Regions from separate parts of the Streptomyces sp. NPDC007856 genome, predicted to be linked through region 1. Evidence: riboswitches for the same ligand, from Rfam matches in the RefSeq annotation. Region 1 holds a riboswitch; the other holds the start of a gene.
What was found. Region 1 has a riboswitch for S-adenosylmethionine ahead of thrC (threonine synthase). Riboswitches for the same ligand answer to the same signal wherever they lie in the genome.
Positions count from the first base shown of each region.

Region 2: it holds a riboswitch for S-adenosylmethionine, as region 1 does, so the genes downstream of both, ACFYOH_RS05765 (aminotransferase class V-fold PLP-dependent enzyme) here and thrC (threonine synthase) in region 1, are expected to answer to the same signal.

Region 1 covers NZ_JBIAEC010000012.1:183,525-199,088, reverse strand. The annotation lists gene ACFYOH_RS27585 (extracellular solute-binding protein) at 1-84, shown strand, start outside; gene ACFYOH_RS27580 (DUF3263 domain-containing protein) at 120-344, shown strand; gene otsB (trehalose-phosphatase) at 424-1,257, shown strand; gene ACFYOH_RS27570 (trehalose-6-phosphate synthase) at 1,245-2,684, opposite strand; gene ACFYOH_RS27565 (glucosyl-3-phosphoglycerate synthase) at 2,757-3,701, opposite strand; SAM riboswitch class I at 3,834-3,974, shown strand; gene thrC (threonine synthase) at 3,992-5,275, shown strand; gene ACFYOH_RS27555 (MoaD/ThiS family protein) at 5,272-5,547, shown strand; gene ACFYOH_RS27550 (cold-shock protein) at 5,980-6,186, shown strand; gene groL (chaperonin GroEL) at 6,571-8,193, shown strand; gene ACFYOH_RS27540 (NADH:flavin oxidoreductase) at 8,544-9,668, shown strand; gene ACFYOH_RS27535 (hypothetical protein) at 9,681-10,250, opposite strand; gene ACFYOH_RS27530 (class I SAM-dependent methyltransferase) at 10,342-10,995, shown strand; partial or broken gene ACFYOH_RS27525 (PTS glucose/sucrose transporter subunit IIB) at 11,023-11,298, opposite strand; gene murQ (N-acetylmuramic acid 6-phosphate etherase) at 11,353-12,276, opposite strand; gene ACFYOH_RS27515 (MurR/RpiR family transcriptional regulator) at 12,364-13,269, opposite strand; gene ACFYOH_RS27510 (hypothetical protein) at 13,326-13,709, shown strand; gene ACFYOH_RS27505 (DUF4031 domain-containing protein) at 13,706-13,984, shown strand; gene ACFYOH_RS27500 (GNAT family N-acetyltransferase) at 13,966-15,033, opposite strand; gene ACFYOH_RS27495 (hypothetical protein) at 15,061-15,564, opposite strand, start outside.
Region 2 covers NZ_JBIAEC010000002.1:289,384-304,947, reverse strand. The annotation lists gene ACFYOH_RS05805 (cytochrome c oxidase subunit 4) at 1-359, shown strand, start outside; gene ACFYOH_RS05800 (Ig-like domain-containing protein) at 525-1,784, shown strand; gene ACFYOH_RS05795 (hypothetical protein) at 1,840-2,241, opposite strand; gene ACFYOH_RS05790 (heme-copper oxidase subunit III) at 2,409-3,029, shown strand; gene ACFYOH_RS05785 (c-type cytochrome) at 3,093-3,905, shown strand; gene ACFYOH_RS05780 (Rieske 2Fe-2S domain-containing protein) at 3,902-4,960, shown strand; gene ACFYOH_RS05775 (cytochrome bc complex cytochrome b subunit) at 4,957-6,594, shown strand; gene trpD (anthranilate phosphoribosyltransferase) at 6,713-7,777, shown strand; SAM riboswitch class IV at 7,853-7,969, shown strand; gene ACFYOH_RS05765 (aminotransferase class V-fold PLP-dependent enzyme) at 8,129-9,490, shown strand; gene ACFYOH_RS05760 (Lrp/AsnC family transcriptional regulator) at 9,514-9,795, opposite strand; gene ACFYOH_RS05755 (rhomboid family intramembrane serine protease) at 9,792-10,586, opposite strand; gene ACFYOH_RS05750 (hypothetical protein) at 10,742-10,981, shown strand; gene ACFYOH_RS05745 (NYN domain-containing protein) at 11,025-12,368, shown strand; gene ACFYOH_RS05740 (NlpC/P60 family protein) at 12,581-13,615, shown strand; gene ACFYOH_RS05735 (NlpC/P60 family protein) at 13,902-14,930, shown strand; gene ACFYOH_RS05730 (hypothetical protein) at 14,959-15,564, shown strand, end outside.

The sequences.
Region 1 (15,564 bases):
GTCGCCCCCGGCGGCGACCCGGCCGGCGTCCTGACCCGCCTCCAGACGACGGCGACGGCGGCGGACAGCAGCGCCAGGAACTGAGCGCGGCTGTCAGTGCCCACCGCTACGGTGACTCCATGGAACTGCCCCTCCGCGAACAAGCCATCCTCGCCCTGGAGCGCCGCGGCTTCCCCGGCCCCGGCGCGAAGGAGCGAGCGATACGCGAGGAACTGGGCCTGTCCCCGGTCCGCTACTACCAGCTCCTGAACGCGCTCCTGGACGACGAGCGGGCCCTGGCGGCGGACCCGGTGACGGTGAACCGCCTGCGGAGGGTGCGGGAGACCCGGCGCACGGAACGCTGAACCGGCTGCGCGGGCGCTCGTTCGGCCGACCGAGAAGGCCCCAGGAGTGAGGCCGGGCGAGCCTGGATAGTGTCGCTGTATGGACCCTCTGCCGACCCCGCAGACCCAGCCCGGCCGGGACGGACTCGCCGCGCTCCTGGCGAAGCCGTCCGCCGCGATCGTCGGTCTGGACTTCGACGGCACACTGGCCCCCATCGTCGCCGACCCCGAGCAGGCCCGCGCCCACCCCGAGGCCGTACCGGCCCTCGCCGCACTCGCCCCGAAGGTCGCCTCCGTCGCCGTGATCACCGGCCGCCCCGCCGGCGTCGCGGTCCGCTACGGCGGCTTCGCCGGCGTCCCCGGCCTGGAGCGCCTGACCGTCCTCGGCCACTACGGCGCCGAACGCTGGGACGCGGTCACCGCCACCGTCACCGCCCCGCCCCCGCACCCCGGCGTCGCGGCGGCCCGCGCCGAGCTGCCGGGCGTGCTGGACCGCGCCGGCGCCTGGCACGGCACCTGGATCGAGGAGAAGGGCCGGGCGGTCGCGGTGCACACCCGCCGCGCCGACGACCCGCAGGCCGCGTTCGAGGCCCTGCGCGGCCCCCTCACCGACCTCGCCGCCCGCCACGGCCTGATCGTCGAACCCGGCCGGCTGGTCCTGGAACTGCGCCCGCCGGGCATGGACAAGGGCGTGGCCCTCGCCGACCACGTCCGCAGGACCGGCGCCGAGTCCGTCCTCTACGCCGGAGACGACCTCGGCGACCTCCCCGCCTTCGCCGCCGTCGACGAACTCCGCGCCGACGGCGTCCCCGGCCTCCTGGTCTGCAGCGGCAGCACGGAGGTCACGGAGCTGGCGGAACGCGCGGACGTGGTGGTGGACGGCCCGCCCGGCGTCGTACACCTGCTGCGGACCCTCGCGGCTCAGCTGGACTGAAGCTCCTCCAGCGCCCGCAGCTGATCCAGGAACCACTGAGCGGGCGGCAACGCGGTGGCGGCAGCGGCCAGCCGCTTCGACCGCTCCGCCCGCTCGTCCGCCGGCATGCTCAGCGCGGAGTGCAACGCGTCGGCCGTACCCCCGATGTCGTACGGGTTCACCACGAGCGCGTCGGCGCCCAGCTCCTCGTACGCCCCTGCCTCCCGCGACAGCACCAGCGCACAGCCCTCGTCGGAGACGACCGGCACCTCCTTGGCGACCAGGTTCATGCCGTCCCGGATGGGGTTGACCAGCGCCACGTCGGCGAGCCGGTACGCGGCCAGGGAACGGGCGAAGTCGTCCTTGACGTGCAGCACGATCGGCGTCCAACCGGGGGTGCCATAGGCCGAGTTGATCTCCTCGGCCACCCGCTGGACCTCGGCGGTGTAGTCCCGGTACACGGCGAGGTCCTGCCGCGACGGATACGCGAACGCCAGATGCACCACCCGCTCCCGCCACTCGGGACGGTCCTCCAGCAACTGCCGGTACGCCAGCAGACCGCGCACGATGTTCTTGGACAGCTCGGTGCGGTCGACGCGCACGACGGTCCTGCGGCCTTCGCCGATCTCCGCGCGCAGCGCGGCCATCCGCTCGTCCACATCGGGCTCATGGGCCCGCTTGCGCAGGAAGTCGGCGTCCGCGCCGAGCCCGTGCACACCGACCCGCAGGGCCGGGGTACCGGGTCCCAGGACCGCGTGACAGCACTCCGTGAAGGCGTCCGCCCAGCGCCTGGTCAGGAACGCCGCCCGGTCCGCGCCCAGGATGCCGCGCAGCAGCTCGGCGGCGATGTCGTCGGGCAGCAGCCGGAAGTACTCCGGTGGCGCCCACGGGGTGTGCGAGAAATGGCCGATCCGCAGGTCGGGGCGCAGCTCGCGGAGCATCCCCGGCACCAGGCACAGGTGGTAGTCCTGCACCAGCACCGCCGCACCCTCGGCCGCCTCCTCGGCCAGCGCCTCGGCGAACGCCCGGTTGTAGGCCTCGTACGACGCCCACTGGCGCCGGAACTCCGTGTCGAAGACCGGCTCCAGCGGGGTCTGGTACAGCATGTGGTGCACGAACCACAGCACCGAGTTGGCGATGCCGTTGTAGGCGTCCGAGTGGACCTTCGCGTCGATGTCCAGCATCCGCACCCGCTGCCCGCCGGTGTCCTCGTCCGGCAGCGGCCCGCCGCCCGCGCGCCGTACGGCCTCCCGGTCCCCGTCGTCGAGCGCCGCGCACACCCACAGCGAGTCCGCGTCCGGTCCGATGGCCGACAGCCCCGAGACCAGCCCGCCGCCGCCCCGCTTGGCGGACAGCGAGCCGTTCTCGTCCACCGTGTACGAAACCGGGCCGCGGTTGGACGCGACCAGCACCTGAGCCTTCTCGGCAGCACCCTGCGTGGAAGCCATGGTCCTCAACCTAGCCCGGCCCGGAAACGCTCAAACGTACGGCCACGCCGGGTGTCGCGGCCGTATACGAACTCAGGCCACGCGGCGCTCGGCGTACTCGGCGATCTCCGCCATCGGCGGCCGTTCCTCGGTGTCCACCGAGTAGGTGCGCGGCTCGAAGCCGTCCTCGCCCCGCTCGAACTGGGTGAGGGAGGGGCGGATCAGATGGCCCCGGGCCAGCCTCAGCTGGGCCGTGCGGTAGATCGCCGCGGCCATCCGGCCCAGCGCCTGCCCGTCCTGGTGGCGGTGCTTGCGCACGCCCACGTCCACCTGCGCCAGCGCGTCGAGACCCACCAGGTGCAGGGCGTCCACCAGCATGCCCAGCTCCACGCCGTACCCGACCGGGAACGGCAGCTGTTCCAGCAGCGAGCGCCGGGCCGCGTACTCGCCGCCCAGCGGCTGCACGAATCCGGCCAGCTGCGGCCAGTGCATGTTCAGCAGCGGGCGGGCCATCAGCTCGGTGACCCGGCCGCCCTGGCCGGCCGCCCCGGCGAGCGGACGGTCGTACATCGCCTTGACCAGGTCCACGTCCGGCTCGGTGAGCAGCGGGCCGACGATCCCGGTGACGAAGTCGGGGGAGAACTCCTTCAGGTCCGCGTCGACGAAGCAGACGATGTCCCCGCTGGTCACCAGCAGCGAGCGCCACAGCACCTCGCCCTTTCCGGGGACGGCGGGGATGCGGGGCAGGATCTCGTCCCGGTGAACGACCCGGGCGCCCGCGGCGGCGGCGACCTCGGCGGTGCGGTCGGTGGAGCCGGAGTCGACCACCACGATCTCGTCGACGAGCGGGACCCGCTCCACGAGGTCGTGGCGGATGATCGCGACGATGTCGCCGACCGTCTCCTCCTCGTTGAGCGCGGGCAGCACGACGGACACCGACTGGCCCGTACGCTGCTTGGCGGCCAAGATCTTGTGCAGTGGGCGATCGGTCACGGACCAGGAGCGGGTGCTCAGCCAGCGCTCGACTTCTTCCAGCACGGTCGGCGGCTCCTCACTGTTGTCTCGCGGTTCGGACGACTCTCTCAACTGTCTTGGCCTTCGGTTACAGTCTTGAACAACGCTGATGACCATCGCATGTCGGGGGTCAGCCAGGCGCTCACAACCGCATACCGCTCATCCAGAGGGGCAGAGGGACACGGCCCGATGAAGCCCCGGCAACCCCCCTGAGCCGCACTCGTTCACGCGAGGCTCCCGGCCAGGGAAGGTGCCAAATCCGTCTCACGGCGAGGTGCGTCGTGAGGAAGATGAGGAGAAAGGGCCTCGCCTCCATGGCTGTGCAGACAGTTGCAAGCTCGACCGATTCCACCGTCGACCTCGGCCCCGCCGCGGCCCTGAGCTGTCGCGAGTGCGGTCACCGCGTCTCGCTCGGCCCGGTGTTCGCCTGCGAGGAGTGTTTCGGCCCGCTGGAGATCGCCTACGACTTCTCCGCCTACGAGACCGAAGAGCTGCGCCGCCGTATCGAGTCCGGCCCCGCGAACATCTGGCGGTACGCGCCGCTGCTGCCGGTCCCGGCCGACGTCGCCGACAAGCCGAACCTGAACCCGGGCTGGACCAAGCTGGTCAAGGCCGACAACCTCGCGGCCGAACTCGGCGTCACCGGCGGCCTGTTCGTCAAGGACGACTCCGGCAACCCGACCCACTCCTTCAAGGACCGCGTGGTGGCCCAGGCCCTGGAGGCCGCGCGCGCCTTCGGCTTCACCACCCTGTCCTGCTCCTCCACCGGCAACCTCGCCGGTGCCGTCGGCGCCGCCGCCGCCCGGGCCGGCTTCCGCTCCTGTGTGTTCATCCCGCACGACCTGGAGCAGGGCAAGGTCGTCATGGCCGCGGTCTACGGCGGCGAGCTGGTCGGCATCGAGGGCAACTACGACGACGTGAACCGCTTCTGCTCCGAGCTGATCGGCGACCCGGCGGGCGAGGGCTGGGGCTTCGTCAACGTCAACCTGCGGCCGTACTACGCGGAGGGATCCAAGACCCTCGCGTACGAGATCTGCGAGCAGCTCGGCTGGCGGCTGCCCGACCAGATCGTGGTCCCGATCGCCTCCGGCTCCCAGCTCACCAAGATCGACAAGGGTCTGCAGGAGCTGATCAAGCTGGGTCTGGTCGAGGACAAGCCGTACAAGATCTTCGGTGCGCAGGCCGAGGGCTGCTCGCCGGTGTCGAGCGCCTTCAAGGCCGGCCACGACGTCGTACGGCCCCAGAAGCCGAACACCATCGCCAAGTCCCTCGCCATCGGCAACCCGGCCGACGGGCCGTACGTCCTGGACATCGCGCGCCGCACCGGCGGTGCGGTGGAGGACGTGACGGACGCGGAAGTCGTCGACGCCATCAAGCTGCTGGCCCGCACGGAGGGCATCTTCGCGGAGACGGCGGGCGGTGTGACCGTCGGCGTCACCCGCAAGCTGCTCAAGGACGGCGTCCTGGACCCGACGAAGACCACGGTGGTCCTCAACACCGGCGACGGCCTGAAGACCCTTGACGCGGTGGCCGGTACCGGCCTCACCGCCACCATCCGACCGACCCTGGACTCCTTCCGAGAGGCTGGCCTCGCATGAGCGTGACCGTTCGCATCCCCACCATCCTGCGCACCTACACGGGCGGGCAGGCCGAAGTGGCAGCCGAGGGCGCCACCCTCGCCGAGGTCATCGCCGACCTGGAGAAGAACCACACCGGCATCGCCGCGCGCGTGCTGGACGACCAGGGCAAGCTGCGCCGGTTCGTGAACGTCTACGTCAACGACGACGACGTGCGCTTCGAGCAGGGCCTGGAGACCGCGACCCCGGACGGCGCCGGCGTCTCCATCATTCCGGCCGTCGCCGGCGGCTGATCGTTACCTTAGGTAACTTCAGTTACGCATTGTTCATCGAATTGCCCCCTCCGTGAGAGAAGCGGAGGGGGCAATTCTGCGTGATTGAGCGCGGTAGAGTTGGGGAACGCGCTCTCGACATGACCGGTCGGGAGCCCTGTATTCATGCCGGACGCCCGACAAGAAGTAGCCAAAGTGTGCGGGCTTTATGCGGCTTTTGTGGCGGTCTGTAGGGCCCGACTTGCCCTGAAGTCGGGTGAATTCACACCACATTCCGGACCGTTCCCGTCCAGAATTCTCGTCCGATTGACCTGTTGCAGACGGCAGTTGGACAGATACATTCAGCCGCGGTCGACGCGTTCCGGCGCACGCCCCCGACCGATGGGGGGTGAGGTCTGACCCGGGTCCGCGAAGTGTGGATCTGTGCAAGGGCCAGTAATAGGGGAGTTAGGCATGGCTCAGGGCACCGTCAAGTGGTTCAACGCGGAGAAGGGGTACGGCTTCATCGCGGTCGACGGTGGTGCGGATGTTTTCGTCCACTACAGCGCGATCCAGATGGACGGTTACCGCACCCTGGAAGAGGGGCAGCGGGTCGACTTCGAGATCTCGCAGGGCCAGAAGGGCCCGCAGGCGGACATGGTCCGGCTGGCGACCAGCTGAAGCACGCGTCGACTGTCAGCGACGTTCTTCGTTCATCTTCGCAGGGCCCGCACCTCGCTCGGGGTGTGGGCCCTGCGTCATGCCCGGGGTCCGGTGTTCGCGGGCGGCTGACGGGGGTGCCGTACCCCGGAGGGCGCTTGCGCCCACCCGTCGCCCGACCACCACCCCTCAACGAACCCGCTTCGCGGGTGCGCCTTGCACTCGTGCATGCCGAGTGCTAATCATTGGCGTTAGCACTCTGAAGGTGAGAGTGACAGTGAAGGACCGGGTCGGTGAGGCCCGCAGGCCAAGTGGGGCAAGGAACCACGCGGCCGGCGAGCCGTCCGTCGCGGGCGCGGGCGCGGTCCGAAGGAATCACCCCCAGTCCTGGAGGGACCACTTCACATGGCCAAGATCATCGCGTTCGACGAGGAGGCGCGGCGCGGCCTCGAGCGCGGCATGAACCAGCTCGCGGACGCCGTCAAGGTGACGCTCGGCCCCAAGGGCCGCAACGTCGTCCTCGAGAAGAAGTGGGGCGCCCCCACGATCACCAACGATGGCGTCTCCATCGCCAAGGAGATCGAGCTCGAGGACCCGTACGAGAAGATCGGCGCCGAGCTGGTCAAGGAAGTCGCCAAGAAGACGGACGACGTCGCCGGTGACGGTACGACCACCGCGACCGTGCTCGCCCAGGCCCTGGTCAAGGAGGGCCTGCGCAACGTCGCCGCCGGTGCCAACCCGATGGCGCTGAAGCGCGGTATCGAGAAGGCCGTCGAGGCCGTCTCCGCCGCCCTGCTGGAGCAGGCGAAGGACGTCGAGACCAAGGAGCAGATCGCCTCCACCGCGTCCATCTCCGCCGCCGACACCCAGATCGGCGAGCTGATCGCCGAGGCCATGGACAAGGTCGGCAAGGAAGGCGTCATCACCGTCGAGGAGAGCAACACCTTCGGTCTGGAGCTCGAGCTCACCGAGGGCATGCGCTTCGACAAGGGCTACATCTCCGCCTACTTCGCGACCGACATGGAGCGCATGGAGGCGTCGCTCGAGGACCCGTACATCCTCATCGCCAACTCCAAGATCGGCTCCGTCAAGGACCTGCTCCCGCTCCTGGAGAAGGTCATGCAGTCGGGCAAGCCGCTGCTGATCATCGCCGAGGACGTCGAGGGCGAGGCCCTGTCGACCCTGGTCGTCAACAAGATCCGCGGCACCTTCAAGTCCGTCGCCGTCAAGGCCCCGGGCTTCGGTGACCGCCGCAAGGCCATGCTCGGCGACATCGCCATCCTCACGGGCGGCGAGGTCATCTCCGAGGAGGTCGGCCTCAAGCTGGAGAACGCGACCCTGGACCTCCTGGGCCGCGCCCGCAAGGTCGTCATCACCAAGGACGAGACCACCATCGTCGACGGCGCCGGCTCCTCGGAGCAGGTCAACGGCCGCGTCAACCAGATCCGCGCCGAGATCGAGAACAGCGACTCGGACTACGACCGCGAGAAGCTCCAGGAGCGCCTGGCCAAGCTCGCGGGCGGCGTCGCGGTCATCAAGGCCGGTGCCGCCACCGAGGTGGAGCTCAAGGAGCGCAAGCACCGCATCGAGGACGCCGTCCGCAACGCGAAGGCGGCCGTCGAGGAGGGCATCGTCGCCGGTGGCGGCGTGGCCCTGCTGCAGGCCTCCCAGGTCTTCGAGAAGCTGGAGCTCGAGGGTGACGAGGCGACCGGCGCCAACGCCGTGCGCATCGCCCTGGAGGCCCCGCTGAAGCAGATCGCCGTCAACGCCGGCCTCGAGGGCGGTGTCGTGGTGGAGAAGGTGCGCAACCTGACCCCGGGCCACGGCCTGAACGCCGCGACCGGCGAGTACGTCGACCTGGTCGCCGAGGGCATCATCGACCCGGCGAAGGTGACCCGCTCTGCTCTGCAGAACGCCGCCTCCATCGCCGCGCTGTTCCTCACCACCGAGGCCGTCATCGCCGACAAGCCGGAGAAGGCCGCCGCGCCGGCCGGCGGCGGCATGCCGGGCGGTGACATGGACTTCTGATCCTTCCCGGATCACCTGTCCTTTGCGAGGGCGGCATCCCCAGCTTCCGGCTGGGGATGCCGCCCTCGGGCGTTTGCTGAGGTCGGTCGGCGTAGTCCTTCAGCTTCTCGGTGTCGAGGGTGATGCCGACAGCTGGGCAACGGTCGCCGGATCGTCTTCCAGCCGTCCGGGGGTCAGGCCCTTCGGAGTAGGCCAGGCGGCGGCTGAACCGGGGCAGTGTGAGCGGTGTCACGTAAAGGCTTCTGCAGGGGCGGAATGTGGGGCAGCGCATAGGCGATTACTTAAGGAGCTGCAACAATGCGTGCTCACATACCGCTCGGTTAACCCCGTCTCTCACGAGGAGCCCCCACGTGACCGTCACGACGCCCGCCTCCCGCGCGGCCCAGGTCCTGTCCCGCCCGATCGCGCTCAACGGTCTCACCGTCCCCAACCGGATCGTGATGGCGCCGATGACCCGCATGTTCTCCCCGGGCGGCATCCCGGGTGAGGACGTGCGCTCGTACTACTCCCGCCGGGCCGCCGCCGGAGTCGGCCTGATCGTCACCGAGGGCACGTACGTCGGCCATGAGTCGGCCGGCAACAGCGCGCGCGTGCCCCGGTTCCACGGGGAGGAGCAGCTCGCGGGCTGGGCGAAGGTCGCCGAGGACGTGCACGCGGCGGGCGGCACGATCGTCCCGCAGCTGTGGCACATCGGCATGGTCCGCAAGGACGGCGAGGCCCCCTTCCCGGACGCCCCCGCGATGGGCCCGTCCGGCCTGGTCGCGGCGGACGCCGAGCCGGCCGGCAAGGCGATGACGCAGGCGGACCTGGACGACGTCATCGCCGCGTTCGCCAAGGCCGCCGCGGATGCCGAGCGCATCGGCTTCGACGGCGTGGAGCTCCACGGCGCCCACGGCTACCTCCTCGACCAGTTCCTGTGGGAGGGCACCAACCGCCGTACCGACGCCTACGGCGGCGACGCGGTGGCCCGCACCAAGTTCTCCGCGGAGATCGTGGCCGCGGTCCGCGCCGCGGTCTCCCCCGAGTTCCCGGTCATCTTCCGCTACTCGCAGTGGAAGCAGCAGGACTACACCGCCCGCCTCGCCGAGACCCCCGAGGAGCTGGAGGCGATCCTCACCCCGCTCGCCGCGGCCGGCGTCGACGTCTTCCACGCCTCCACCCGCCGCTACTGGCTGCCGGAGTTCGACGGCTCGGACCTGAACCTGGCCGGCTGGACGAAGAAGCTCACCGGCAAGCAGGTCATCACCGTCGGCTCGGTGGGCCTCGACGGCGAGTTCCTGGGCGCCTTCCAGGGCCAGGGCTCCGAGGTCAAGGGAATCGACAACCTCCTCGACCGCATGGAGGCCGACGAGTTCGACATGGTCGCCGTGGGCCGCGCGCTGCTCCAGGACCCGGAGTGGGCGGCCAAGGTGCTCTCCGACCGCCTCGACGAGCTGAAGCCGTACGACGCGGCGTCGCTGAAGACGCTCAGCTGAGACGCCTGAGGCCTACAGGTTGCCCATGGGCTCGATGTCGACGTGCACGGGGGTGCCCCACACCCGCAGCACCTCGTAGTCGGTGAACTCGTGCACGAGCCGGTAGGCCATGGCGGGCCGCGATCCGCGCCGCTGAGCGGCGAGGTACGCCTCGGCCTCGTGCCGGTCCCGCCTCGGTGTCCCGCACAACTGCCACTCGTGCCCGTTCCACGCCTCCGGCAACCAGCGTTGCTGCGGCTGGGGCCGGTCGGCCCGGACCCCGTAGCGGGAGGGTGCGGTGGCGGTGGGCGCGGGTCCGGTCCGCCCACCCTGGAACTCCGACCGCCGGGCGGCCCGGCGCCGGGTCTCACAGAGCAGACACAGATCGGGCGCGCTCTCGTCGACGGGGCCCTGCGGATGCTCGGGGCAGCGGGTGCTGGGCGCGCCGCCCCCGACGCTCTCCTCCACCAGATCGAGCGCCCGGCGCAGGTCGGCCTTGATCTCGTGCAGCCGGGCGTCCGGGGTGTCGGCGGTCAGCGCCTCCCCGTGCTCCCCGAGAAGCCGCAGGGCCCTTCCCAGGGCGGCGAGCTGGACGTGGTTCATGTCAGCCAAGGGTACGAGAGCGGCTGCTTGGGCCGGTGCCGTGCTTCCGCGCGGTGCGTGTGGAAGGTGACCCACGTCCTAGGGTGTGATCATGTTGCCGAACCGGCTGGTTGACGCCCTCCAGCGTTTCAACGCCGCCCACCCCTGGGACCACAACGCCCACCATCACCCCTGGCTGCTACGGCAGTTGCCCAGGCGGTTCCGCACCGCCCTGGACGTGGGGTGCGGGAGCGGGGACCTCGTTCGGCTGCTGGCTCGGCGGGCGGAGTCGGTCGTCGGGGTGGATGCCGAGCCGGAGATCCTCGGGAAGGCGCGGCAGCTCACGGCCCCCGACGCTCCCGTCACCTACACCCTCGCCTCCGCCCCGCACGGTCTTCCGCCCGGCCCCTTCGACGTCATCACCTGTGTGGCCGCGCTCCATCACCTGCCCTTCGCCGAGACCCTCGACCGGCTCAAGGAAGGGCTGGCTCCGGGCGGAACCCTTGTCGTCGTCGGCTGTGCGCAGGCCGCCACGCCCCTCGATCACGCCGTCGGGCTGGTCGCCGTACCGCTCAACGCGCTGACCGGATGGGTGAAGAACCGCGGGCGGGCGGTCACCCACCGGCCCGTGTCCATGACCGCGCCCACCCGGGAGCCCGGGATGACCTACGACGAGGTCGAGCGGGAGGCCCGCCGGCTGCTTCCCGGGGCCCGGTTCCGGCGGCGGCTGTTCTGGCGTTACACGCTGGTCTGGCGGTCGCCCTGACTGCCGTACCTCAGCGGCCCTGATGGATCAGGCAGCCGTGGCCAGGAGCTTCGTCTTCTTCGGCTCGGGGCCGTCTACGGCCTGTCGTCCGGCCGTGACCCGCGCCTCCACCTCTGCCGTGATCTCGTCGACCACCCCGGGGCCGATCACGATCTGGCAGGTCGGGCCGTCGGACACCAGCCCGAGCACGCCGGGCAGGGCCCGCAATCCCTCCTCGTCCACCGCCGCCGGGTCGGCGAGGGTCAGCCGGAGGCGGGTCATGCAGTGGGCCACGGCGGTGATGTCGGCCGGGCCGCCGACCCGGGTGAGGAGGGCGGTCGCGGTGGAGGCGGGGTCGTTGCGCCCCGAGCGTGCGGGTCAGCGGGCCGCGTGCGCCAGCGCGGCACGCAGATGGCCGCCGGACTCCTCCAGGAGGCGGGCGGCCGTCGGGCCGTCGACACCGGCGAGGAGGGCGAGGATCGCGTGCTTCACCTCGCCGCCGGACTCGGTGAGGGACTTCTCGATCTCCTCGTCCGAGGCGCCCGTGGCCAGGGAGACGATCCGGCGGGAGCGGGCGCGGAGTTTGTCGTTGGAGGCGCGGACGTCGACCATCAGGTTCCCGTAGGTCTTGCCGAGCCGGATCATCGTGATCGTCGACAGCATGTTCAGGACCAGCTTCTGGGCCGTGCCCGCCTTCAGGCGCGTGGAGCCGGTGATCAGTTCGGGGCCGACCACGACCTCGATGCCGTGCTCGGCGGCGGCCGCGAGCGCGCTGCGCTCGTTGCAGGCCAGGCCGACGGTCAGCGCGCCCAGGGCCCGGGCGTGCTCGACGGCGCCGATCGCGTAGGGGGTACGGCCGGAGGCGGAGATGCCGACCACGGTGTCGGCGGGGGTGAGCGCCAGCGCGTCCAGGTCGCGGCGGGCCAGTTCCCCGGAGTCCTCCGCGCCCTCGACGGAGGTCACCATTGCCTCCCGGCCGCCCGCGAGCACGCCGACGACCTGCGCGGGGTCGGTGTTGAAGGTGGGCGGGCACTCGGCGGCGTCCAGCACGCCGAGCCGGCCGGCGGTGCCGGCGCCGGCGTAGATCAGCCGTCCGCCGCGGGCCATGCGTTCGGCGACGGCGTCGATGGCGGCGGCGATCCGGGGCAACTGGGCGGCGACGGCGGCGGGCACTCCGGCGTCCTCGCCGTTCATGAGGCGGGCGATGTCGAGGGTGGGAAGGCGGTCGATCTCGGCGAGCTCGGGCCGGAAGGCTTCGGTGGTCAGGGAAGCCAACTGCTGACGCAGGTCATGGGAGGTCATGGGGGGTGGCTCTCTCAGGTCTGGGTGCCGTTGTGCGTGCTGTTGCCCACCCGGGGTCGGTCACCTGGGGCCGGTCACCTCGGTCGGTCACCTGCGGCCGGTGCGATGCCGGTGAGCGAGCGCCTCGTACGACGCCGCCAACGCGGGCGCCGCCGACTCGTACGTGCGCTGGGCCACTCCCACGAACAGACAGTCCACCACGAGCAGTTGACTCGTCCGCGAGGACATCGCGGCGGGTCGCAGCTCGCTCTCCCGTGAGGTGGACGTGGTCAGTACGTGGTCGGCGTACTGGGTGACCGGCGAGTCCGGCCGGCCGGTGACGGCCACGGTCGTGGCCCCGTGCTCGAAGGCGACCCGCAGCGGCTCGATGACGTCCTCCGTCGAGCCCGAGTGGGTGATCGCGATCGCCACGTCATCCGAGCGGAGCTGCACCGCGTTGGTCACGGCGAGGTGCGGATCGCTGTGGGCGTGGGCTATGAGGCCTATACGGAGCAGCTTCTGGGTGAGGTCCTGGGCGACGAGCCCCGAGGCCCCTATGCCGTACACATCGGTGCGCCGGGCCCCGGCCAGCGCGCTCACAGCGGCCCCGAGCTGGACGGTGTCGAGCCCGGCGGCCGTGTCGACGAGGGTCTGCTGCTCCTCGTAGGCGAGTTTGGTGACGACGTCGGCGATGGGGTCGTCCACCGCGATGTCGGTCGTGATCGCGGGCGCCCGGCCCGACTGCTGTTGCGCGGCGAGCCCGGCGAGGGCGAGCCGCAGGTCGCGGTAGCCGGGGTAGCCGAGGAGCCGGGCGGTGCGGACGACCGTGGCCTCGCTGGTGCCGGTGAGCTCGGCGAGGCCGGTGACCGTGAGGGCGGCGCAGCCGGCCGGGTCGCTCGCGACGGCCTCCGCGACGCGCTGCATGGAGCGGGTCATGGACGGGGCGAGGGTGCGCACCTTGGCGGCGAGGGAGCCGCCCGGGCTGCCGAAAGTTTCCTTCACGTCCTGGGTCACATGTGAAAGGTATTTTCGGTTCGGCCTCGGGGTCAAGAGTGCGCACAATGGGTTCCATGGAGCCCATCACACCCCTTGAGCAGGCCCTGCATGCCGCCCGAGCCCTCGTGCTCGCCGATCTGATCGCCGGCGAGGTCGCGGAGGCGGACGTGGTCTCGCTCGTCGAGGACTCCGTCGCGGAGCGCCGCTGGTGGGTCGAGCAGTGGCCGGACGGCGCGACCTATGTCGCCGGGCTGGTCGCACAGGACGTACAGGACGCCCTGCTGGACCGGTACGGCCGCTGGCCGCTGTGCCCGGTGTGCGGCTCCGGCGACCCGCACGCGCTGGACGTGGAGCCCGAACTGGGCCCCGATCCGCACTGGGTGTGCCACAAGGCGGGCGTGAAGGTTGCCGCGGTGGGCTCGCTGGGCTCGGCCACGGGCGGAATGGCCTCTTCGTGACCCTCTACATCGACCCGCCGACCTGGCCGGGACACGGCCGCATGTGGTCGCACCTGGTCAGCGACGTGTCCTACGCCGAACTCCACGCGTTCGCCGAGCGGCTGGGCGTGCCGAGGCGCGCCTTCGAGCGCGACCACTACGACCTTCCGTCGCACCGGTACGCGGAGGCGGTGGCGGCCGGCGCGGTGGAGGTGGGCAGCCGCGAGGTGGTGCGGCTGCTGCACGCCTCGGGCCTGCGCCGGCGCAAGGGGCTTGTTCAGCGGCGCAGTTCGTAGGCGAACTCGGCACCCTCGTCGCTGACCTGAGTGAACCCGGCCCGGGTGACCACCGCCTGCGAGGCGGTGTTGTCCCGCTCGACGGTCGCGAACAGGGAGCCGACGTCGTCGCGGGCCAGCGCCCAGTCCGCGAGCGCGCGCAGGGCCTCGGTGGCGTACCCCTGACCGCGGGCGCCCTCGACCAGGTCGTAGCCGATCTCCACCCGGCCGTCCTCGTCCGGGACGCCGTGGAAGCCGATGCCGCCGATCGCACGGCCGTCCTCCTGCCGGACGAGGGCGAAGACCCCGAACTCCGGCCGGTGCACACCGGCTTCGTACGCCTTCAGCAGGAAGGAGGCGGCCTCCCGGGTGCCCTCGTACGGGCCGCCGTCGAGCCAGGTGAAGCCGCCGTCGCCGCCCAGGCGCAGACCGTGGGCGGCGGCCGGGCGGACGCCGACCAGGGTGAGGCGCTCGGCCGGGATGACCAGGTTGTTGTTCCAGCGCCACTCGGTGACCGGGGCGCGACCGGGCAGCTCGCCGCGGCCGGTGGCCCACAGCAGGGTCGGCCAGGGGGCGGGGCCGGGCTGGACGTGCGGGAAGAGGCAGGCGAGGAGGGACTCGACGAGCTCGGCCGGCGGCTCGTAGGCGATCCCGAGCCCCTCGGCCATGTCGTGGGTGTGCAGCAGCACCTCGGCGATGCCCATCGCGGCGAAGCCCTGGGCGTCGGCGCTGCGGAAGGGGTAGGGGTGGAAGGCGCGGACGCCGGGCAGGGCGGTGCGGACGGCGGCGGCGAGGAGCGCGCCGGTCGTCTCGATGACGTGCAGCAGACCCGCGTTGTCGGTGCCCTCGTCGAGGGTGAGCTCGAAGGGGAGGTAGCCGTCCTGCGCGCGTCCGGCCAGGTTGGCGGCGTAGGCGATGAGGTCGTCGGCGACATGGACGGCGGTGGTGTGGCAGTCCCACTCCAGCCGCCCGGCCGGTACGGCCCGCCAGTCCCGGTCCACCGCCGCGCGCAGTGCCGCCGTGCAGCCTGCCACGGCCTCGGTCACATCGTCCCCGTTTATCGGTCGCATGGAGCGAACCCTAGGGGGCCGTACCCCTCAGGTCGACAGCATTTCCAGCTCGGAGGCGAGGTTGTAGCGGGCGGTGGCCTCCCAGTGCTCCTGGCCGTAGGGGGTGCGGAACAGCCGGGGGAGGGCGAGGAGTTGGCGCAGGACCGCCGAACGGCCCTCCTTGAAGGCGTCGTTCGGCACGAAGTGGTACTCCTCGCGCACCTCGGCGGTGTAGACGGCGTACGCCGACGGGGGCGCGGCCAGGATCGCGAGGTCGGCGTCGCACAGCACCTCGCCGTTGCGGTCGTCGTCGGCCGGGTCGTGCGTGAAGGTGAGCCGGACCAGCCGGGCCACCTCGGCGGTCGTCTCCGCACGGACCCCGGCCTCGGGGAGCGCGCGCTCGGCGAGGCGGGCCGAGCGCTCCTCGTTCTCCGACCGTTCCGGGAGGTAGACGGCGTCGTGGAACCAGGCGGCCAGGCGCACGACGTCCGGGTCGGCGGCGTACTTCTCCAGTACGTCGATGTGGTCGAGCACCGCGGTGAGGTGGGCCGG
Region 2 (15,564 bases), on a different contig from region 1:
TCATCCTGATCATGGCCATCGTGTATGGCGTGTGGTCGAAGGAGCCGGCCGGTACCACCGCACTGTTCCTGGCCTTCGGCCTGAGCGTCATGATCGGCTTCTACCTGGGCTTCACCGCCCGGCGGGTCGACGCGGGCGCCCAGGACGACAAGGAGGCCGACGTCGCGGACGACGCGGGCGAGCTGGGCTTCTTCAGCCCGCACAGCTGGCAGCCGCTTCTGCTGGGCTTCGGCGGTGCGATCGCCTTCCTCAGCATCGCGGTCGGCTGGTGGCTGATCTACTTCTCCGCCCCGTTCATCGTGGTCGGTTTGTTCGGCTGGGTGTTCGAGTACTACCACGGTGAGAGCCGCACCCAGTAGCACTCGCGCGCAGGCAACCGGAAGCCCGGACGCTCCCTCAGGAGGGTCCGGGCTTCCGCTTTTTCCACAGGCCACGCCGGTGGGGTCGTTCCTTTGCCGTAGTGTCGATCCCCCGTACGGCCTACTCGCCGCGCCAATGGGGTCAGCGCCTCATAACGTGATCGTATGAACCACACTCCGCGGACCCGCACCGTCGTCAGCCGCGCTCTGCTGGTGACCGCGCTCGGCGCGGGCGTCACCGCCTGCGGTTCGGACGGCAACCCCCTGTCGGCCAAGCCGTACGACGCGGCGGACCTGATCGACTTCAACGGCCCCACCGAGCCGGGGAAGCAGGCCGACCCGGACAAGCCCCTGGAGATCACCGCCAGCGGTGACGACCGCATCACCGACGTCACCGCCCAGGACTCCGCAGGACGCTATGTGGCCGGCGAACTCTCCGCCGACGGCAGCAGATGGCACAGCACCGCCCCGCTGGCCGCCCACACCCACTACACGGTCACCGTGAGCACCGAGGACGGCGACGGCGCGCCCGGCCGGAAGGTCTTCTCGTTCGACACCAGCAAGCCCACGAGCAGGAAGCGCCTGACCGTCACCTTCGGGCCGAAGTCGGGCCAGTACGGCGTCGGACAGCCCATCACCGCCCAACTCGACCAGGAGGTCAAGGACAAGGCGCAGCGCGCCATCGTGGAGCGCGCCCTCCGGGTGGACTCCGTACCGGCCGTGCAGGGCTCCTGGTACTGGGTGAGCGACAAGGAACTCCACTACCGGCCCGAGGAGTACTGGCCCACCCACGCCACCATCACGGTGCACAGCAACCTGGACGGCATCAGGATCAGCGACCGGCTGTGGGGCGGCCCGGCCAAGCCCGTGAAGCTCACCATCGGCGACCGGATCGAGGCCGTCACCGACGCCGCGACGCACCAGCTGACGTTCTACAAGAACGGCCAGGACATCAAGCGGATCCCCGTCACCACCGGCAAACCCGGCTTCGGCACCCGCAACGGCATCAAGGTCGTCCTGGAGAAGGCGTACGTCGTCCGCATGCGCGGCACCACGATCGGCATCGCCGCGGGCAGCTCCGACTCCTACGACCTGTCGGTCTACTACGCCACCCGGGTGACCTGGTCCGGCGAATACGTGCACGCCGCGCCCTGGTCCGTGGGCTCACAGGGCTACGCGAACGTCAGCCACGGCTGCACGGGCATGAGCACCGGCAACGCCGAGTGGTTCTTCGACAACATCCACCAGGGAGACATCGTCAAGGTCGTCAACGCCAACGGCCACCAGATGGAGGACTTCGGCAACGGCTTCGGCGACTGGAACGTCGACTGGAACAAGTGGCGCAAGGGCAGCGCCCTGGTCAACGGCAAGCCGGACGGCCCGTCCGACGCGGACACGGTGAGACTGCAGCCGACGGCCTTCTGAGGGCCCCGCAAGGGGCGCGGGGCATCCGCCGTGCGTAGCCCTGCGCCCCGAGTTCTCAGGCGCTCAGCAACCGCTTCCGACGGAGCAGGGAAGCCAAGGCGGAGGCGAACTCCACCGGATCCACCGGCAAGGTGACCGCCGCGTCCGCCCGGCTCCACGTCGCCAGCCACGCGTCCTGCGGCCGCCCCATCAGCAGCAGCACCGGCGGGCAGTTGAACACCTCGTCCTTGATCTGCCGGCAGACCCCCATACCCCCCATCGGCACGGCCTCACCGTCGAGCACACAGACGTCGATGCCGCCCTTGCCCAACTCGCGGATGACCGCCTCCGGGGTGGCACACTCCACGAACTCGACCAAGGGAACATCAGGAGCCGGCCGACGCCCGGCGGCCAGCCGTACTTGCTCGCGGGTGTTGGAGTCGTCGCTGTAGACCAGCACCGTGGCGGTCGGCTGCATTGTTCCTCCGGGACGTCAGCGTCGTACGGACGGGACGGACAGGGCCGTTCGGGGCGGAGCTTACTCCCGTCGAAGTCCCCATGAACACCACGTCAACACCGGTTCGGCGGGGAGCAACACTCCGAACGGCACCCCCCGGAGTGAGGGCGGGATAAGCGACCGACATAATGTCGGTCGTGGCGACAGCAACGACAGTAGAAACCGGGCACGCGCACCCGTCGGTCAACCGGCCGAACCTCACCAGCGTCGGAACCATCATCTGGCTGAGTTCCGAGCTGATGTTCTTCGCGGCCCTCTTCGCGATGTACTTCACCCTGCGATCGGTGACGGGTCCGGCGCACTGGAAGCACATGGCCGACGCGCTCAATGTGCCCTTCTCCGCGACGAACACCACGATCCTGGTGCTCTCCTCGCTCACCTGCCAGCTCGGCGTGTTCGCGGCCGAGCGCGGTGACGTGAAGAAGCTCCGCGGGTGGTTCATCCTCACCTTCATCATGGGTGCGATCTTCATCGGCGGTCAGATCTACGAGTACACGAGCCTGGTGAGGGACGAGGGCATCTCGCTCTCCTCCGACCCGTACGGCTCGGTGTTCTACCTGACCACCGGCTTCCACGGCCTGCACGTGACGGGCGGTCTGATCGCCTTCCTGCTGGTCCTCGGCCGCACCTACATGGCCAAGAGGTTCACCCACGAGCAGGCGACCGCCGCCATCGTCGTGTCCTACTACTGGCACTTCGTCGATGTGGTCTGGATCGGCCTTTTCGCCACGATCTACCTGATCAAGTAGCCGGGACCGGCTCCCGCACATCCAGAAGCACCGACGCAGAAGATCCTGACACCGGGGTAATCCGTGAAAAAGCTCTCCGCACGACGACGCCATCCGCTGGCGGCGGTCGTCGTCCTACTCCTCGCGCTGGCGGCCACTGGGGGGCTGTACGCCGCGTTCGCGCCCGCGGGCAAGGCGCAGGCCGACGATTCCGCCCAGTCCCTGACCATCAAGGAGGGCAAGAAGCTCTACGAGGTCGGCTGCGCCAGCTGCCACGGCACCGGTGGCCAGGGCTCCTCCGACGGGCCGAGCCTGGTCGGCGTGGGTGCCGCGGCCGTGGACTTCCAGGTCGGCACCGGCCGTATGCCGGCCGCCACCTCGCAGGGCGCCCAGGTCCCGCGCAAGAAGGTCGTCTACAACCAGACGCAGATCGACCAGCTCGCCGCGTACATCGCCTCGCTGGGCGCCGGCCCGAACGTGCCCACCAAGGACCAGTACGGCCCTGACGGTGCCGACATCGCCAAGGGTGGCGAGCTGTTCCGCACCAACTGCGCGCAGTGCCACAACTTCACCGGCAAGGGCGGTGCCCTGACCAAGGGCAAGTTCGCGCCCACGCTGGAGGGTGTCGACCCGAAGCACATCTACGAGGCCATGCAGACCGGCCCGCAGAACATGCCGTCCTTCCCCGACACCACGCTGTCCTCGAAGAACAAGAAGGACATCATCGCGTACCTGCACGCGGTCGACAGCAGCGAGACGACGAACCCCGGCGGTCTGGAGCTGGGCGGCCTCGGGCCGGTCAGTGAGGGTCTGTTCGCCTGGATCTTCGGTCTCGGCGCACTGATCGCAGTCGCCGTCTGGGTCGCCGCTCGGACCGCAAAGGCCAAGAAGTCATGAGTAGCCAAGACATTCCAGAAGAGAACCTGCCCGCTGAGCAGGGCGAAGAGCACCGCGCGGTAGCGGTCGCGGACGAGGAGAACCCGTTCGCCGACCCGGGGCTGCCGCCTCACGAGCACCGCATCCAGGACATCGACGAGCGGGCCGCCAAGCGGTCCGAGCGCTCGGTCGCCCTGCTGTTCACGGTGTCGATGCTGGCCACCGTCGGCTTCATCGTCTCGTATGTGACGATCCCGCACGACAAGAACATCTTCGTCTTCCCGATCGGGCACGTCAGCGCGCTGAACTTCGCGCTGGGCCTGACCCTCGGTGCGTCGCTGTTCTGCATCGGCGCGGGCGCGGTCCACTGGGCCCGCACGCTGATGTCCGACGTGGAGGTCGCCGACGATCGGCACGCCATCGAGGCCCCGGCCGACGTCCGCGCGAAGGTCCACGCGGACTTCCGGCAGGGTGCCAAGGAGTCGGCGCTCGGCCGCCGCAGGCTGCTCCGCAACACGATGTTCGGCGCGCTGGCCCTGTTCCCGCTCTCCGGCGTCATGCTGCTGCGCGACCTCGGTCCGCTGCCCGGCACCTCGCTGCGGCACACCCTGTGGGCCAAGGGCAAGCGCCTGATCAACATGAACACGGGCCAGCCGCTGCGCCCCGAGGACGTCGCCGTCGGCTCCCTCACCTTCGCCAAGCCCGACGGGCTGGAGGAGACGGACGAGGAGTTCCAGACGGAGATCGCCAAGGCCGCGCTGATGATCGTCCGGCTGCAGCCCGGCAACATCAAGGACAAGCGCGAGCTCGACTGGTCGCACGAGGGCATCGTCGCGTTCTCCAAGATCTGCACCCACGTCGGCTGCCCGATCTCGCTGTACGAGCAGCAGACGCACCACGTGCTGTGCCCGTGCCACCAGTCCACCTTCGACCTCTCCGACGGTGCCCGAGTGATCTTCGGCCCCGCCGGCCACGCCCTGCCGCAGCTGCGCATCGGTGTGGACAGTGAGGGTTACCTCCAGGCGCTCGGCGACTTCGAGGAGCCCGTCGGTCCTGCATTCTGGGAGCGCGGATGAGTACTGCAGCGAACGAGACGCCCCGCTCTCGCGGGAAGGCACCGGCCGGCGAGCGTGTCGCCGACTGGGCCGACGGCCGGCTCGGGATCTACTCCCTGGCCAAGGCCAACATGCGCAAGATCTTCCCCGACCACTGGTCGTTCATGTTGGGCGAAGTGTGCCTGTACAGCTTCATCATCATCATCCTCACGGGTGTGTATCTGACGCTGTTCTTCCACCCGTCGATGAACGAGGTGGAGTACCACGGCAGCTATGTCCCGCTGCAGGGACAGCTGATGTCCGAGGCGTTCAACTCGACCCTGCACATCTCCTTCGACGTGCGCGGTGGTCTGCTCATCCGGCAGATCCACCACTGGGCCGCGCTGATCTTCCTCGCCGGCATGTTCGTGCACATGATGCGCGTGTTCTTCACCGGCGCGTTCCGCAAGCCGCGTGAGATCAACTGGCTGTTCGGCTTCCTGCTGTTCGTCCTGGGCATGTTCACCGGCTTCACCGGTTACTCGCTCCCGGACGACCTGCTCTCCGGCACCGGTGTCCGCTTCATGGAGGGCGCGGTCCTGTCCGTGCCGATCGTCGGCACGTACCTGTCGTTCTTCCTCTTCGGCGGTCAGTTCCCCGGTCACGACTTCGTCGCCCGGTTCTACTCGATCCACATCCTGCTGCTGCCGGGCATCATGCTCGGCCTGGTGGTGGGCCACCTGATCCTGGTCTTCTACCACAAGCACACGCAGTTCGCGGGTCCCGGGAAGTCCGAGAAGAACGTCGTCGGCATGCCGCTGCTGCCGGTGTACATGGCCAAGGCCGGAGGCTTCTTCTTCCTGGTCTTCGGTGTCATCGCGGCCATCGCCGCGGTCGCCCAGATCAACCCGATCTGGGCCATGGGCCCCTACCGTCCGGACCAGGTGTCCACCGGCGCCCAGCCCGACTGGTACATGGGCTTCTCCGAGGGTCTGATCCGCTTCATGCCGGGCTGGGAGATCAACTTCTGGGGTCACACGCTCGTCCTGGGCGTGTTCATCCCGCTGATGATCTTCCCGCTGGTCCTCGTGGCGATCGCCGTCTACCCGTTCATCGAGTCCTGGGTCACCGGCGACAAGCGCGAGCACCACATCCTGGACCGCCCGCGCAACGCCCCGACGCGCACCGGTCTCGGCGTCGCCTGGATGACGCTGTACCTGACGCTGCTGGTCGGCGGCGGCAACGACCTGTGGGCCACGCACTTCCACCTGTCGATCAACGCCGTGACCTGGTTCGTCCGGATCGCCTTCTTCGTCGGCCCGGTCTTCGCGTTCCTCGTCACCAAGCGGATCTGCCTGGGTCTGCAGCGCCGCGACCGCGACAAGGTGCTGCACGGTCGCGAGACCGGCATCATCAAGCGGCTGCCGCACGGTGAGTTCATCGAGGTGCACGAGCCGCTCAGCCAGGAGCAGCTGCACACCCTCACGGCCCACCACCAGTACGAGCCGGCCGAGATCGGCCCGACGGTCGACGAGAACGGTGTCGAGCGCAAGGTGCCGGCCTCGGAGAAGCTCCGGGTGCGGCTGTCCAGCGCCTACTACGGCGAGGACAACCAGATCCCGAAGCCGACCGTCGATGAGTACAAGGAGATCACGAGCGGCCACGGCCACCACTGATCCCCGCGTCGCCACGCCACGCTGAAGGGCCCCGTCCGGCTTACGGACGGGGCCCTTCGCCGTGCCCGGGGGTGGATAGGCTGGGCTCACACTGTTCTTACGACACCAGGAGCGGCTGATGAGCGCTGTGACCCCCGCTGGAGGCGACACCGCGGCGGGCCGTTCCTGGCCCGAGGTACTGAACGCCCTGCTGGAGGGCCGGGACCAGAGCGCGGACGCCACGGCATGGGCGATGGACCGGATCATGCGCGGGGAGGCGACGGACGCGCAGATCGCGGGATTCGCCGTGGCCCTGCGCGCCAAGGGCGAGACGGTAGAGGAGATCACCGGGCTCGTCCGCGCGATGTACGCGCACGCGAACGTCATCGAGGTGCCGGGGGAGACCGTCGACATCGTCGGCACCGGTGGTGACGGTGCCAAGACGGTGAACATCTCCACGATGTCCTCGATCGTCGTCGCCGGCACCGGCGCGAAGGTCGTCAAGCACGGCAACCGTGCCGCGTCCTCGGCGTCGGGCGCGTCGGACGTGCTGGAGAAGCTGGGCGTCAATCTGAACCTCCCGCTGGAACGGGTCCCGCAGGTCGCGGAGGAGGCCGGGATCACGTTCTGCTTCGCGGTGAAGTTCCACCCGGCGCTGCGCCATGTGGCCGCCGCCCGTGGCCAGTTGGGCATCCGTACGACCTTCAATGTCCTCGGTCCGCTGACCAACCCGGCGAAGGTCCGCGCCCAGGCCGTCGGCGTGGCGGATCTGCGGATGGCCCCGATCGTGGCCGGTGTCCTCGCCGAGCGCGGCAACTCCTCCCTGGTCTTCCGCGGCGACGACGGCCTGGACGAGCTGACGACGACCGCCACCTCGCGGGTGTGGGTCGTCCGGGACGGCAAGGTCACCGAGGAGACCTTCGACCCGAGGGACGTCGGCATCGACCTCGTCCCCGTGGAGGCCCTGCGCGGCGCGGACGCGTCGTACAACGCGGAGGTCGCCCGCCGTCTGCTCGACGGTGAGACAGGGGCCGTGCGGGACGCGGTGCTGCTGAACTCCGCGGCGGCCCTCGTGGCCCTGCACCCGACGGACGCCCCGCTCGCCGACCAGCTGCGGGCCGGCATGGCCAAGGCGGCGGAGTCGATCGACTCGGGCGCGGCGAAGCGGACGCTGGAGCGGTGGGTGGCGGCGAGCAACGCCTAGCGGTCACCGACGGTCGTCCCGCGATCCGGACTCGGGTTGCGGGACGACGATCATTTCCCGTACGTTCCTGTACCAGGTCATGAGTGACAGCCATTCGGCCCCGGCCGGCTGTCCGGCAACCCTCCGTCCGTGGCGGGGTGCCCCGGGTGAGGACCAGGCCGTAGGCAGCGAGGTCTACGGCAAGCGCGGACCCCTCGCGCGCTGCTGAGCGCGGGACCAGGGGTCCTGGTCATCGAGGGAGCCTTCCGTGAGCAAGCGAATGCGATAGGGCCGCCGAGCCCCGCCTCCGCATCCCCTTTTCTCTTCTTCCCGTACGTCGTCTTCGGCGTACGTTCTCACGGGAGTTCCCCCATGTCCGTCTTCACCGCTGCCGCCGACCAGTCCGTTTGTTCCCCGCTGCCCGTTCTGGGCCGGGATGTCACCGTCCCGCTCGTCACCGGCGGCGAGGTCACCTACGCGGCCCTCGACTACGCGGCCAGCACCCCCGCCCTCCAGCGCGTCTGGGACGACGTGGCCGCCTACGCGCCGTACTACGGCAGCGTCCACCGGGGCGCCGGCTATCTCTCCCAGCTCTCCACCGACCTGTTCGAGAACGCCCGCAGGACGGTCGCCGGGTTCCTGGACTGCCGCCCCGACGACCAGCTGGTCTTCACCCGCTCCACCACCGACTCCCTGAACCTCCTGGCCCGCGCCCTCCCGGCCGACTGCCAGGTCTTCGTCTTCGAGACCGAGCACCACGCCTCCCTGCTGCCCTGGCAGGACGCCCAGGTCAGCTACCTCGACGCCCCGCGCACCCCGCAGCAGGCCGTCACGACCCTGGAGCGCGCCCTCGCCGGCCGCGACCCGCACGGCCCGGCCCTGGTGTGCGTCACCGGCGCCTCGAACGTCACCGGCGAGCTGTGGCCCGTACGGGAGCTGGCGGCAGCCGCCCACGCGCACGGCGCCCGGATCGTCCTGGACGCCGCCCAGCTGGCCCCGCACCACCCCGTGTCCGTCCGGGACCTGGACGTCGACTGGGTCGCCTTCTCGGGCCACAAGCTGTACGCCCCCTTCGGCTCCGGTGTCCTGGCCGGCCGCGCCGACTGGCTGCGCGCGGCCGAGCCCTACCTCGCGGGCGGGGGCGCCAGCCGCAAGGTGGCCCGGCGCCGGGACGGCGGCGTGGACGTGGAGTGGCACGAGAGTGCCGCCCGGCACGAAGCGGGGTCACCCAATGTGATCGGCGCCTACTCCATCGCGTCGGCCTGCAAGGCGCTCACCGAGGCCGGCTGGGACGGCCTGGTCGCGCGCGAGCAGCACCTGATCGCCAGGGTCCGTGCGGGCCTGGCCGAGGTCCCGCAGGTGAAGGTGCTGTCCCTGTTCGGCGACGACGCCCCGCGCGTCGGCGTGATCTCCTTCGTCGTCGAGGGCTGGAACAGCTCCCACTTCGCCGCTGCCCTGTCCGCCGAGTACGGCATCGGCGTCCGCGACGGCCTGTTCTGCGCCCACCCTCTGGTCCGCACCCTCCTCGGCAGCGACCCCCAGACCCAGGGCGAGTGCGGCGCCCCCGAGGCCGCGCCGGGCGAGAAGTCCCTCAACGCCATCCGTGTGAGCTTCGGCGCGGGCACCCCCGACGAGCACGTCGACCGCTTCGTCACGGCGGTCCGGGAACTCGTGACCGAGGGCGCGAAGTGGACGTACCGGACCGAGGACGGCCGCTGCGTACCGGCGGTGTGATCAGCGGCTGAGCGGCCCAGCCCCTAGTTGTCCAGGCCGATCGAGAACGCCGCTTCCAGGTCGTGCGTCGAGTAGGTGCGGAACGCCACATGCGTGTCCGTGCCCTCGACGCCGGGGATCTTGCTGATCCGGCCGGGGATGACATCGGCGAGATCATCGTGCTGCCGCACCCGGACCATCGCGATCAAGTCGTACGTGCCGGTGACGGAGAAGACCTCGCTCACCGACTCCAGCGAAGCGATCTGCTCCGCGATCTCGGGGATCCGGTCCACGCTGGTCTTGATGAGGACGATCGCGGTGATCACGGCTGGTTCTCTCCCTCGGGTGCCGGAGCTGGGGCGCACTTCACTCTAGCCGCCCGCCCGTCTCCCACCACCGCCCTTCCCAGGCCGCCCTTCGGGCCCTTCCTGCTGCCGTAACGCACCCACGCGTAGCCGAAGCCCAGACCGAAGCCCACGAGGTGGGCCAGATACGCCACCCCGGGCCCGCCCGAGCTCTGCTCCGCCGCCGCCCACTGCAGCGCCGCCCAGAACGGCAGCACGATCCACGCGGGAAACCGCAGTGGCAGGAAGAACAGAAAAGGCAGAAGACTGGTCACACGGGCGCGCGGGAACAGGTAGAGGAACGCTCCGAGGACCGCCGAGATCGCTCCGGACGCGCCCACCAGCGACTGCTCGGAGGTGGCGTTGGCGGCCGCGTAGCCGAGCAGGGCGAGATAGCCGCAGCCGACGTAGAAGAGGGTGAACGCGACCCGGCCCATCCGTTCCTCGGTCATCGCGCCGAAGACGAAGAGGAAGAGCATGTTGCCGAGCAGATGCACCCAGCTGCCGTGCACGAACAGGGCCGTGGCGGGGGTCAGGGCCTCGCGCACCGGTCTGGCGAACAGATCGGCCGGCACCACGCCCCAGCTCCGGAAGTACGCCCGCTGTGCGGCGAGCAGCCCGTCCCCGGAGCCGTACGCCGGGGTGAGCCCCGAGGCCGGGCCCAGGACGAAGAGCAGACAGCACAGGGCGATGAGGCCGTACGTCATGGGTGCTGATGTGCTCCGGACCGCTCTGAAGGCCCTGCCTGCCGCCGTGCTCCACGCGCTGATCATGAATACAGAGCATGACGTAACGGGACGCACGCTGACAGACCGCCTCGCCGCCTTGGACAGACCAGCGGCGAGTTGCCGCCAGGCCGTAGGGTTACGGCCACACGCGTCGGCCGGCGGCGCGGTGAGCGACTACGAGAAGGAAGCGGACAGCCACGATGACGGTTCCCCTGCCGACCGCCACCACCCGATGGCGCTGCACGCTGTGCGGCAACCTCACCCGGTTCGACGTGACGCGTTCCTCGAAGGTCGTCGAGTACGTCCACCTCGATCTGGCCGGCGAGCCGACCGTGGAGGAGCGCGAGGTGGTCAGTGAGACCATCGAGTCGGTGCGGTGCCGCTGGTGCAACGCGGTGGACCAGGTGGAACTCGTGGACAGGCCGGGTGCCGGCTCCTGAGCGGAGCGGCCCCCGAAGAAGTCGAAGTAGTGGGGTGTGACGGATGGTGGAGACCGCAGGCGGGGGGCCGGACGACGGCACCGCTGAGGTGCTTGACCGTCCGCTGCCCGACGGTGTGCGCCGCCGGGTCGTCCAGATCGTCTCGGAGGGCTTCGGCGGGCTGACCATGTCCGAACTGCCCGCCCAGCTGAGGCAGTACGCCCGGTTCGCCCCCAATCGCCGGGCCAAGTTCGCCGGAAACGCGATGGCGGCGGCGCTGGAGACCGATGCGCTGTTCCGGCAGCGCATCGGGGAGAAGTTCAGAGAGGCGCAGCCGGAACTCGCCGGCGCCCTCGACTCCGGCTCGCCGCTCCCGGCCGCGGATCCGCTCGACGTGGCGGCCGCGGCCTACGTACTGCGCCCGGCGGGCTGGGTGAAGCTGGTCACCGCGGCCGGCGAGGAGGTCCAGCGCGCGGACGCCGAGCGCGCCGACGAGGAGAACCGGGTCGAGCTGGAGCGGCTGCGCGCCGAGCTGGCCCACGCCCGCGAGTACACCCGCGCCGAGACCGAACGGCTGCGTACGGAGCTGGAGTCGGTGAAGAGGGAAGCGGAATCGCTTCACCGTAAGCTCCGGGCCGCCCTCAGCGACGTCAAGCGGGGCGAGGCAGCCCTGCGCAAGGCCCAGGGCGAGATGGACGCCCTGCGCGCCGAGGCGCACCTGCAGGTCTCGGCCGCCGAGAGCGAGTCCCGCCGGCTCAAGGCCCGCCTCGGCGAGGCCGATGCCGCGCTGGAGGCCACCCGCCGCGCCGCCCGCGAGGGCCGCAGCGTGGAGGACATGCGGGTACGGCTGCTGCTGGACACCCTGCTGGATGCCACCCAGGGCCTCAGGCGCGAACTCGCCCTGCCCCCCGTGTCCGTGCGGCCCGCCGAGACCGTGGATGCGGTCGAACCGGGACGAATGACACCGAAGGACATCGCGGCGCGCGCCCTGTCGGAGAACGATCCGGCCATTCTCGACCAGTTGCTGGCGCTGCCCCAGGCGCATCTGGTCGTCGACGGCTACAACGTCACCAAGACCGGCTATCCGCAGATGCCGCTGGAGAAGCAGCGGCTGAGGCTCCTCGGCCAGCTCTCCGCGCTCGCCGCGCAGACAGGCGCCGAGGTGACCTGCGTCTTCGACGGCGCCGAACTGGCCGCCCCGGTGCTGCTGGCGCCGCCGCGCGGGGTGCGGGTGCTGTTCTCCAAGCCGGGTGTCACGGCCGACGAGCTGATCCGGCAGCTCGTGCGCGCGGAGCCGCCGGGCCGTCCGGTCATCGTCGCCTCCACCGACCGTGAGGTGGCCGACGGGGTCGCCAGGGCGGGCGCCCGTCCGGTCGCCTCTGCGGTGCTTCTCAAGCGACTGTCCTGAAGGTCCAAGGGGCATATGCAATGCCCGAATTAGCCGTATCGTCACGCAACGTAGTGTCAACCGCGCCTCACCCCATGTGACTTGTGTGCAAAGAATGCATTGTGTGACGAGGTTTTTTGGTGTGAGGATTTGAACTGATCACAAGTGGGTCACTAGGGTCTGGGCTCGAACCTCCGAACGGGTGATCACTCACAAGAAGGAGTTCGTCCTCCGTGGCGTCCCACCGTCGACCCAAGCAGCAGAGTCGCGCTCGCGTGACCGTGCTGACCACCGCAGCAGCCGCCGCCGTCGTCCTGAGCGCGAACGCCGCCAATGCCGCGCCGAGCCAGAAGCTCACCAAGGACCAGGTCAAGGCCAAGGTCGACGAGCTCTACCAGCAGGCGGAGCAGGCCACCGAGAAGTACGACGGGGCCCAGGCGAAGCAGCAGAAGCTGCAGAAGGAGATATCCACCATCCAGGACAACGTCGCGCGAGGTCAGCAGGACCTCAACAAGCTGCGCGACGGCCTGGGTTCGCTGGCCACCTCGCAGTACCGCTCCGGCGGCATCGACCCCTCGGTCCAGCTCTTCCTGTCCTCCAACCCGAACGACTTCCTCGACAAGGCGTCCACGCTCGACCAGTTGAGCGCTCAGCAGGTCGACGCGCTGAAGAAGATCCAGGACAAACAGCGCGAACTGGCCCAGGAGCGTGCCGAGGCCACCCAGAAGCTCAAGGACCTCTCCGCCACGCGCGCCCAGCTGGCGCAGAACAAGAAGGACGTCCAGGGCAAGCTCGCCGACGCGCAGAAGCTGCTCAACACCCTGACCGCCAAGGAGAAGGCGGCCCTCGCCGCCCAGCAGGCCCGCGCCGACCGCTCCTCCAGCTCGCGGGTCAACCTCGGCAACAGCACTCCTGCCTCCGGCCGGGCCGGCGCGGCCTTCGCCGCCGCCCAGAGCGTGATCGGCTCGCCGTACGTCTACGGCGCCTCCGGTCCGTCCGCCTTCGACTGCTCGGGCCTGACCTCCTGGGCCTACGCCCAGGCCGGTGTCTCCATCCCGCGCACCTCCCAGGAGCAGGCCACCATAGGCACCAGGATCAGCTCGATCAACGACCTCCAGGTCGGCGACCTGGTCTTCTTCTACGGCGACATCCATCACGTCGGCCTGTACGCCGGCAACGGCCAGGTGCTCCACGCCCCGCACACCGGTGCCGTGGTCCGCTACGAGTCGATGTCCGACATGCCGTTCCAGTTCGGCGTCCGGGTCTGACACCTCCGGCGGACATCGCCCCGCGAAACCGGGTGTGATACCCGCGAGTTCCCGCGAGAAACGCTCGCACGGGGGCGCCCGAACGGGCGAATCCCCTGGACCGGAACTGACTCCACGCCCCGCCGCTGACCTGGGTCAGCGGCGGGGCGTCAGCGTTTGTTGCCGCGACGGCCGTTGGTCGAGCCCCTTGCGCACGGCTACTGTCTGCCGCGTTTCCCCGGCGCCGGGGCCTCCCCGTCCCCAGGCGCCGGGGAAACGGTCACTGTTCGCCAGCAGAAGGACTGCCGTGGGGTCTCATCGCCGCTTTGCCTCCTCCGGATTCGACCGGGGCGCCGTCGCCCTCTGTGTCCTGTCGGCCGCGGCCGGCGCGCTCGGCGCCGTACCGGCGCACGCGGCCCCGCGCACCGACACCCGTGCCGAGGTGGACCGGCTCTACCAGGAGGCCGAGCGGGCGACCCAGGCCTTCGACAAGGCCCAGGAGCGGGCCGGCACCCTGCGCCGCGAGGTGCGCGACGCCCAGGACCACATCGCCCGGCAGCAGCAGCGCGTCAACACCCTGCGCGAGCAACTGGGTTCGCTGGCCGGTGCCCAGTACCGCACGGGCGGCATCGCCCCTGCCGTCGCCCTGCTCTTCTCCGACGACCCCGACGACTATCTCGACAAGGCGTCCACCCTCGACCGCATCACCACCCAACAGGCGGGGCAACTCCGGGAGTTGCAGTCGGCGCTGCGGGAACTCGCGCAGGAGCGCACGGAGGCGGTCGGGAAGCTCGCCGCGCTGGAGAGCAGCCGCAAGGCCGTGGCCGCGCACAAGCGGACCGTGGAGACGAAGCTCGCCAAGGCCCAGCAACTGCTCGACACGCTCCCGGCCGCCGAGCGCGCCGCGTTCGGCCGGGCCTCGCGCTCCGACGACTCCGGCCGCGTGGACCTGCCCGGCCTGCCGGACCTGACCGGTGCCGTCGCCCCCGACGCCCGCGCCGCCGCCGCGGTGGCCGCCGCCCGCTCCGCCCTCGGCCGGCCGTATGTGTGGGGCGCGAGCGGCCCCTCCGGCTTCGACTGCTCGGGCCTGATGCAGTGGTCGTACGCGCACGCCGGAATCCAGCTGCCGCGCACCTCGCAGGAGCAGCGCTTCGCCGGCCGGCAGCTCCCGCTCTCCCAGGCCCGCCCCGGTGACCTGGTGATCTACCGCTCCGACGCCAGCCATGTGGGGATGTACGTGGGCAACGGCCAGGTCATCCACGCCCCCTATCCGGGCGCCGCGGTGCGCTACGACCCGGTCGGGATGATGCCGATCTCCTCGGTCACCCGGCCCTGACCGCGCCGGGCGCCGTTACGATCGGGAAATGGCTGGTCGCAGGCGGGCGTGGAGTATCGGGGCGGTGGGGCTCGGGCTGCTGCTGCCCCTGGCCGGCTGTGGCGGCACCCCGGCCGACTCCGCCCGCACCGAGGTGCAGCACCTGCTCGACCGGCGCTCGGCCGCGCTGCTCGGCCACGACGAGACGGCGTACGGGGCGACGGGCACCCGCACCGAGTACACCCGGCTGCGCGCCCTCCCGCTGGCCTCCTGGGCCTACCGCGTCACCGCCGTGCACCGCACCTCGGCCGGAGCCACCGCCGACGCCGACCTGAGCTACCGCGTCGCCGGGTACGACAAGGCCCCCGTCGACGCCCGCCGCATCCTCACCCTGGGCCGCACCGCCGACGGCGAGTGGTACGTCACCGCCGACCGGCCCGCGCGGGACGCCGGGCAGCAGCTGTGGGACCAGGGCCCGGTGACAGCCGTCAAGGGCGCCCACAGCCTGGTCCTGGGCACCGGCCGGACGGCCGCCCAGCTGCGCGGATACGCCACGCTGGCCGACCGCGCCGTACCGGCCGTCTCCCGGGCCTGGGGCACCGACTGGACCCGCCATGTGGTCGTCCTCGTCCCGCGGTCCCTGCAGGGCATGGCG